DNA from 2 places in the Streptomyces sp. NEAU-YJ-81 genome. Region 2 is predicted to be linked to the other one. Evidence: riboswitches for the same ligand, from Rfam matches in the RefSeq annotation. Region 2 holds a riboswitch; the other holds the start of a gene.
What was found. A riboswitch is a leader RNA that binds a small molecule or an ion and turns the genes downstream of it on or off. The one in region 2 is predicted to bind thiamine pyrophosphate.
Positions count from the first base shown of each region.

Region 1 (3,877 bases), on a different contig from region 2:
CAGATCCTCGATGCGCTGGGCTGCCGACCGGGCGAGGAGCCCGAGGCGGACAAGCGGGAGCTGAGGCTCAGGACGGAGGACCTGTTCGCACAGTGGAAGGACCGGCTGAGCATCACCGAGGACGTATGGGCGGTGGCCGTCTACATCCTCCCCACGCTGGCCGAAGCCGGACAGATCGGCCACTCGCTGGAGACGCTCTCGGCCAAGACGGGGCTCACTCGGCAGCGGGTGCACGCCTGTCTGCGGTTCCTCCAGAAGCACCGCTGCATCCGTCAGAACGGGCTGGCGGACAGCGGACATCCGATCTACGTGGCTGAGCTTCCGCCCGCGTAGCGGCACGCTGAGGGTCCGAAGTCGCAAATCCAAGTTGCGGCTTCGGACCCGTCCCGCAGCGTATCGCCTGTTTCACCCCGCAGGCGCTGCTTTGCCGGGCTTCACCGGCGATCTCGGCCTACGCGTCCGCGCCTCAGTCCGCGATGGGCAGATAGACGCGGTTGCCCGCCTCCGCGAACTCCCTGGACTTCTGGAGCATCCCCGCCTCGATCTCCTCGGGCGTCGCGTCGGCGTCGCCGCCGAACTGCTCTGTGATGCTTCTGCTGATCTTCATCGAACAGAACCTGGGCCCGCACATCGAGCAGAAGTGTGCCGTCTTGGCCGGTTCCGCCGGGAGGGTCTCGTCGTGGAAGGAGCGGGCCGTGTCCGGGTCCAGGGCCAGGTTGAACTGGTCCTCCCAGCGGAATTCGAAGCGCGCGTCGGAAAGCGCGTCGTCCCATGCCTGGGCGTCCGGATGGCCCTTGGCCAGGTCGGCTGCATGGGCGGCGATCTTGTAGGTGATCACGCCGGTCTTGACGTCATCGCGGTCCGGCAGGCCCAGGTGCTCCTTGGGCGTGACGTAGCAGAGCATCGCCGTGCCCCACCAGGCGATCATCGCGGCGCCGATGCCGGAGGTGATGTGGTCGTAGGCGGGGGCGATATCGGTGGTGAGGGGGCCCAGGGTGTAGAACGGGGCCTCCTCACAGATCTCCTGCTGGAGGTCGACGTTCTCCTTGATCTTGTGCATCGGGACATGGCCCGGGCCCTCGATCATCGTCTGGACGCCATGCTCCTTGGCGATCCGGTTGAGCTCGCCGAGCGTGCGCAACTCCGCGAACTGCGCCTCGTCGTTGGCGTCGGCGATCGACCCGGGACGCAGCCCGTCGCCCAGCGAGTAGGTGACGTCGTACGCCGCGAGGATCTCGCAGAGCTCCTCGAAGTGGGTGTAGAGGAAGGACTCCTGGTGGTGGGCGAGGCACCACGCCGCCATGATGGAGCCGCCGCGGGAGACGATGCCGGTCTTGCGGCGGGCGGTCAGGGGGACGTACGGCAGCCGGACGCCGGCGTGGACGGTCATGTAGTCGACGCCCTGCTCGGCCTGTTCGATGACCGTGTCCTTGTAGATCTCCCAGGTCAGCTCCTCGGCCCTGCCGTCGACCTTCTCCAGCGCCTGATAGAGCGGCACGGTGCCGATGGGGACCGGGGAGTTGCGCAGCACCCATTCGCGGGTGGTGTGGATGTTGCGGCCGGTCGAGAGGTCCATCACCGTGTCGGCGCCCCAGCGGGTCGCCCAGGTCATCTTCTCGACCTCCTCCTCGATGGAGGAGGTGACGGCGGAGTTGCCGATATTGGCGTTGACCTTCACCAGGAACCGCTTGCCGATGATCATCGGCTCGATCTCCGGGTGGTTGACATTGGCCGGGAGGACGGCGCGGCCCGCCGCGATCTCCTCCCGGACCACCTCGGAGGAGACGTTCTCGCGGATCGCCACGTACTCCATCTCCGCCGTGATCTCGCCCCGCCGCGCATAGGCGAGTTGGGTCACGGGGCCGCCCGCTCGGCCGCGCCGCGGCTGGCGCGGGCGGCCGGGGAAGACCGCGTCGAGGTTGCGCAGTCCCCCGCGGGGCGAGGTGTGCTTGATCCCGTCGTCCTCGGGGCGGACGGGACGGCCCGCGTACTCCTCCGTGTCGCCGCGGGCGACGATCCAGTTCTGCCGCAGCGGCGCCAGGCCACGGCGGACATCCGTCTCGATGGTGGGGTCGGTGTACGGGCCGGAGGTGTCGTACAGCGTCACATCCTGGCCGTTGGTGAGGTGCACTCGGCGGACCGGGACGTGGAGGTCCGGGCGCGAACCCGCGACATATCCCTTATGCCAGCCGAATTCGGCCTTCTCGGCGCGCGATGATGCATCCTGCTGAGTCATGAGACCCACTCCCTACGCCGGCATTACCCGGTAACAGGTTCAGCGGTCGGCGCAGCTGTCAGCGTCAGCGCCCTCTCAGCCCGGTGCTCCGAGCTCCCGCGATTGCAAAGGTTCGTGCCCACGCTAACGGTTTATCCACAGTGCTGAACAGGGGGCCCACTCCTCTTGCGATGATGCGACCGTGACCGCCATCCAGCAGGACCACCCGCCCGAGCAGCCCCGCCCCTCCGATCAGGCGCACGACCACGGCCACGGCCATTCACACGGCCACTCCCACGGTCATGGCCCCGCCGCTCCCGTCTCCGCCCGCCTCCGCAAGATCATCGCGACGGTGCTCATCCCCTTCGCGGTCGCCGTCGTCGCCGGTCTGATCGTGCTCTGGCCGGGCGGCACGCCCGACCACAAGGCGAGCGGCCGCAGCGGTCTCGGCTTCGACCAGCAGACCGTCGCCGGACGGGTGGTGAAGGTCGAGGAGGTGAACTGCGCCGATGTCAACGCCCAGCCGCAGGCGCCCACCGAGCCCGGCCAGGACAGCGCCGCCCAGAACGGCGCCCCCGGGCAGGGCGGGAAGAAGAGCGTCTGCGAGAAGGCCACCATCGAGGTCACCTCGGGCAAGGACAAAGGTCGCACCTTCCCCGAAATCGTCCAGCCCAACGCCTCGCGTCAGTTCAGCGCCGGGCAGGAGCTGAAGCTGGCGTACGCCCCCAAGGCGCCCAAGGACCTGCAGTACTCCGTGTCCGACGTCGACCGGTCGATGCCGATGGCGCTGCTGGCGGGGCTGTTCGCGCTCGCCGTCGTGGTGGTGGGGCGGCTGCGCGGGGTGTTCGCGCTGGTGGCGCTGGCGATCAGCTTCGGGGTGCTGACGCTGTTCATCCTCCCGGCGATACTCCAGGGTTCCAATCCGCTGGTGGTCGCGGTCGTCGGGGGCAGCGCGATCATGCTTCTCGCGCTCTATATGTGCCATGGGCTGACGGCCCGTACATCGGTCGCCGTGCTCGGCACACTGGTGTCACTGCTGCTGATCGGGGTGCTGGGCTCGCTGTTCATCGCCTGGGCGAGCCTGACCGGCAATACGGACGACCAGACCGGGCTGGTGCACGGCCTCTATCCGAACATCGAGATACGCGGGCTGCTGCTGGCGGGCGTGATCATCGGCTCGCTGGGTGTGCTGGACGATGTGACGGTCACCCAGACCTCGGCGGTGTGGGAGCTGAGGGCCGCGGACCCGACCGCGTCCCGGCGCAGGCTCTACGGGGCGGCGATGCGGATCGGGCGGGACCACATCGCCTCCGTCGTGAACACGCTGGTGCTGGCGTACGCGGGCGCGTCGCTTCCGCTGCTGCTGCTGTTCTCCATCGCGGACAGCGGTGTGGGCACGGTCGCCACGAGCGAGATCGTCGCGGAGGAGATCGTACGGACGCTGGTGGGCAGCATCGGGCTCGTCGCCTCGGTGCCGGTGACCACGGCGCTGGCCGTGCTCGTGGTCTCCGCGGACCGCGCCCCGGCGGCGGACGGCGCCCCGGCGGCGGACGGCGCCCCGGCGGCGGACGGCGGCGCGGAGCGGGGGGCCGACGCGGGCGGCGCCCAGGGAGCCAGGACCGGCCGGGGCGGACGCGGGCGGCGGCGCCGGGCCAAGACGCG
Region 1 covers NZ_JAGFNO010000001.1:415,716-419,592, reverse strand. Annotated here, with positions in the region: gene J5X86_RS52375 (DNA-binding protein) at 1-333, shown strand, start outside; gene thiC (phosphomethylpyrimidine synthase ThiC) at 467-2,236, opposite strand; TPP riboswitch at 2,229-2,346, opposite strand; gene J5X86_RS01880 (YibE/F family protein) at 2,418-3,877, shown strand, end outside.
Region 1: another riboswitch for thiamine pyrophosphate. It lies ahead of thiC (phosphomethylpyrimidine synthase ThiC); the one in region 2 lies ahead of thiO (glycine oxidase ThiO).

Region 2 (3,877 bases):
GTGCGCTCGTCGGCGACCACCTCCAGCTTGACCCAGTCCGTGCCCAGGGCCTCCCGGGCGAGGCGGGCGGTGAGCACGGCCTCACCGGCGGTGAAACACCCGGCGGTGTTGGGGAGCGGGCGGATGCCGTGCCGGTTCAGAACGGAGAGCACCGACCCTTGCACCGTGGGGTCGAGCCGCCGCATCGCGACGGTCGTCAGCTCGGTGCCGGAGGCCAGCAGCGAGCGTTCCAGGATCTCCAGGCTGGGAGCGCCGCCGGTGCCCATGATCAGGCGGGACCCGAAGTCGGTCCCGGCGATGGTGAGCGGGTCGGGGGTGGTGAGGGGCGCGCGGCCCGGGGCGTTCGGGGGGGTGGTGACGGGTGTGGCGGCAGTAGCGGCCGTGGTTGCAGTAGCGGCCGTGGTGGGAGCCATGGGTGGATCAGCCTCCTTGGACCGCGGTGAGGACCTCGACGCGATCACCGTCGCCGAGCGGGGTCGCGGGCCATTGGGTGCGTGGGACGACCGTCTCGTTGACGGCGGCGGCGACGCCCGAGGGCGCCTGGGTGAGGGTCGCGACAAGCCGGTCGAGGGTGGTCCCGTCCGGGACCTCGCGGGGCTCGCCGTTGACGGAGACGGTCATGGGTGCTGCTCCTGTGCTGGGGAGGGTGTGGCTGCGGGGGCCGCGAAGCGCCGCGGGGTGAACGGCCGGGCCTCCGGCGGGAGTTCTCCGCTCGTCAGCGCCTCGGCCATGACATCGCCGGTGATCGGGGTGAGCAGGACGCCGTTGCGGTGGTGGCCGGTGGCCAGCAGCAGCCCCGGCAGCGCGGTCGGGCCGAGCATCGGGGCGTTGTCGGGTGAGCCGGGGCGCAGCCCGGCACACGTCTCCACCAGCGGCAGTTCGGTGATGCCGGGCACCACCTCATGGGCGTCCCGCAGGAGTTCGTAGACCCCGCCCGCGGTGACCGTGGTGTCCCAGCCCAGCTCCTCGCTGGTCGCGCCGATGACCAGCTCGCCGTTCTCGCGCGGCACCAGGTAGACCGGCCCGCCGCGCACCACGGCCCGTACGGTCCGGGAGAGGAACGGCGCGTACCGCTCGGGCACCGACAGCCGCAGCACCTGCCCCTTGACGGGTCGTACGGGCGGCAGGACGTCGTCGGGGACGCCCGCGAGCCGTCCGCTGAGGCTGCCGGCGGCCAGGACGGTCCGCTCGGCAGCCAGGCGCGTACCCCCGGTCAGCTCGATCCCGGTGGCGCGGTCGCCGTCCAGCAACAGCCGCTCCGCGCGGGCGCGGTGGAAGGTGACCCCGGCCCGCTCGCACGCGGTGAGCAGCGCCGCCGTCAGCCGCCGCGGGTCCACCTGGTTGTCGCCGGAGACGCGCAGCCCGCCGTGTACGCCCGGCGCGAGCATCGGTTCCAGACGGCGGCATTCACGCCCCGTCAGCCATTCGGTCTCCAGCCCGAGCCCCTGCTGGAACGTGTGGAGATCGCGCAGCTGGGCGCGGTCGTCGGCGTCGAACGCCACGGCGAGCGTGCCGCAAGAGCGGTGGCCCACGTCCTGGCCGCTCGCCTCCTCCAGCTCGGCCACGAAGTCCGGATAGCGGCGCGCCGAGGCCAAGTTGAGCCCGAGCAGGGTCTGCTCACCGTAATGAAGCTCGGTGACGGCGGCCAGCATCCCCGCCGCCACCCAGGCGGCTCCGCCCCCGGGCGCCGGGTCGGCGAGGGCGGTGCGCAGCCCCCGCTGGGCCGCCCGCCAGGCCGTGACCAGGCCGATGATGCCGCCCCCGATGACGAGGGCGTCGTACGGTCCGCCCACGGATGGTCGGCGGCCAAGCCCAGAGGTGTGTGGTCCGTCGTCGTGACCTGGTGCGTGCGTGGACACGGTGCCCCTCCCTTCGCCGGCATGACCCGGATCAGGTTCGTACGGTCGGAGGCCGTTCCAGCCTCCCTCTCAGCCCGGTACGTCCGGGCTCCCGCGAGTGCTCTGCCCCGCCACCCTAGTACGGCCCCGAATCGCCCGAAAGCCCGACCACCCACCAGCCCCCGCCCCCTCCCCTCTGTGCCCGAGATCTCCCCTCGCCCTCTGCGGTCCGCCCCACCAGCCGCAATACAGTGATCGTGTGAGCGATGAGACGACGACGAAGCCGTCCTCGAGCGGCGGCGAACAGCGGGTGGTGATCGTCGGAGCGGGCATGGCGGGGGTGCAGACCGCCGTCGCGCTACGCGAACAGGGCTGGACGGGGGAGATCGTCCTGCTGGGCGCGGAGACCCACCAGCCCTACGACCGGCCGCCGCTGTCCAAGGCCGTGCTGCTCGGCAAGGCCGAGGGGTCGACGCTCGACGTGGACTTCGCCGGGCTCGGCATCACGCTGCGGCTCGGCGTCCAGGTCACCGGGCTCCGTACGGACAAGCGGCTCGTCGAGACCGCGACCGGACAGCTCCCGTACGACGTCCTGGTGATCGCCACCGGCGCTGAGCCGGTCCCGCTGCCGGGCAGCGAGGGCGTGCCCGGCGTCCATCTGCTGCGCACCCTGGACGACGCGGTGCGGCTGCGCCCGGTGCTCGCCCGGCAGCGCGAGATCGCGGTCGTGGGGGCGGGCTGGATCGGCGCGGAGTTCGCCACGGCGGCGCGCGAGGCGGGCTGCGCCGTGACCGTCGTCGAGGCCGCGGACCGGCCGCTGGCGGGCGCCCTCCCGGCCGAGGTCGCGGCCCCCATGGCGGCCTGGTACGAGGACTACGGGGCCCGGCTGGTGACCGGCGCCCGGGTGGCCTCCGTGGACGAGAGCGGGCTGGTGCTCGGCGACGGCACCCGGCTGCGGGCGGGCGCGGTGGTCGTCGGGATCGGGGCCCGGCCGGCCACGGACTGGCTGGCGGGCTCGGGCGTGGAGCTGGCCGAGGACCGCTCCGTCGCCGCCGACGACCGGCTGCGCACCTCGGCGCCGGACGTCTACGCGGTCGGCGACTGTGCCTCCTTCCCGTCCGCCCGCTACGGCACGCGGCTGCTGGTGCACCACTGGGACAACGCGCTGCAGGGGCCGCGCACCGTCGCCGCCAATGTGGTGGGGAGCCGGATGGTCGCCCACTTCCCCGGCGCGGTCTACGACCCGGTGCCGTATTTCTGGTCCGAGCAGTTCGGGCGCTTCGTGCAGTACGCCGGGCACCATTCGGAGGCCGATGACTTGGTCTGGCGCGGCGATCCGGCCGGTGCCGCCTGGTCGGTGTGCTGGCTGCGCGAGGGCGCCCTGGTCGCCCTGCTGGCCGTCGGCCGTCCGCGCGATCTGGCCCAGGGGCGCAAGCTGATCGAGCGCGGCGCCCGGCTGGACCGGACGCGGGCCGAGGACCCGTCGGTGCCGCTGAAGTCGGCCGTCTGCTGACCGGCCGGTTGGCCGCCGGGCGGGGCGTGTGGGGCGGGCCGGGCGGCCCGCGCGGCGGGCGCCCGGCTACCCACTGTCAGTCCCAGATGGCAGGCTTGTTCCGTGACCGAGATTGACGCAAAGATCGATGCTCTCGTCCCCGCCTGGCTCACCCTCCCCGACGTCGCCGAGCGACTCGGTGTCGAGGTGACGCGCGTCCGGCAGCTGGTCAAGGAGGGCCAGCTGATCGCGGTGCGCCGTGGCGAGAACAGGGTGCTTCAGGTGCCCGAGGAGTTCATCGCCGACGGAAAGGTCGTCAAGGGCCTCGTAGGGACCTTGACGCTGTTGAAGGACGACGGCTTCAGCGACGAAGAGATGCTGGAGTGGCTCTTCACCCCCGACCCGAGCCTGCCTGGCACCCCGGCACGGGCCCTGGGCGAGAATCGCGGTACGGAAGTGAAGCGGCGCGCGCAGGCGCTCGCCGTCTGATGTTGCTCCCGTCCAGCTTTCGGCGGCCTTCCGTACGGGCTCGTACAGAGCCCGTACG
Region 2 covers NZ_JAGFNO010000034.1:51,611-55,487, forward strand. Annotated here, with positions in the region: gene J5X86_RS42390 (thiazole synthase) at 1-413, opposite strand, end outside; gene thiS (sulfur carrier protein ThiS) at 421-621, opposite strand; gene thiO (glycine oxidase ThiO) at 618-1,793, opposite strand; TPP riboswitch at 1,851-1,964, opposite strand; gene J5X86_RS42405 (NAD(P)/FAD-dependent oxidoreductase) at 2,170-3,351, shown strand; gene J5X86_RS42410 (Rv2175c family DNA-binding protein) at 3,454-3,819, shown strand.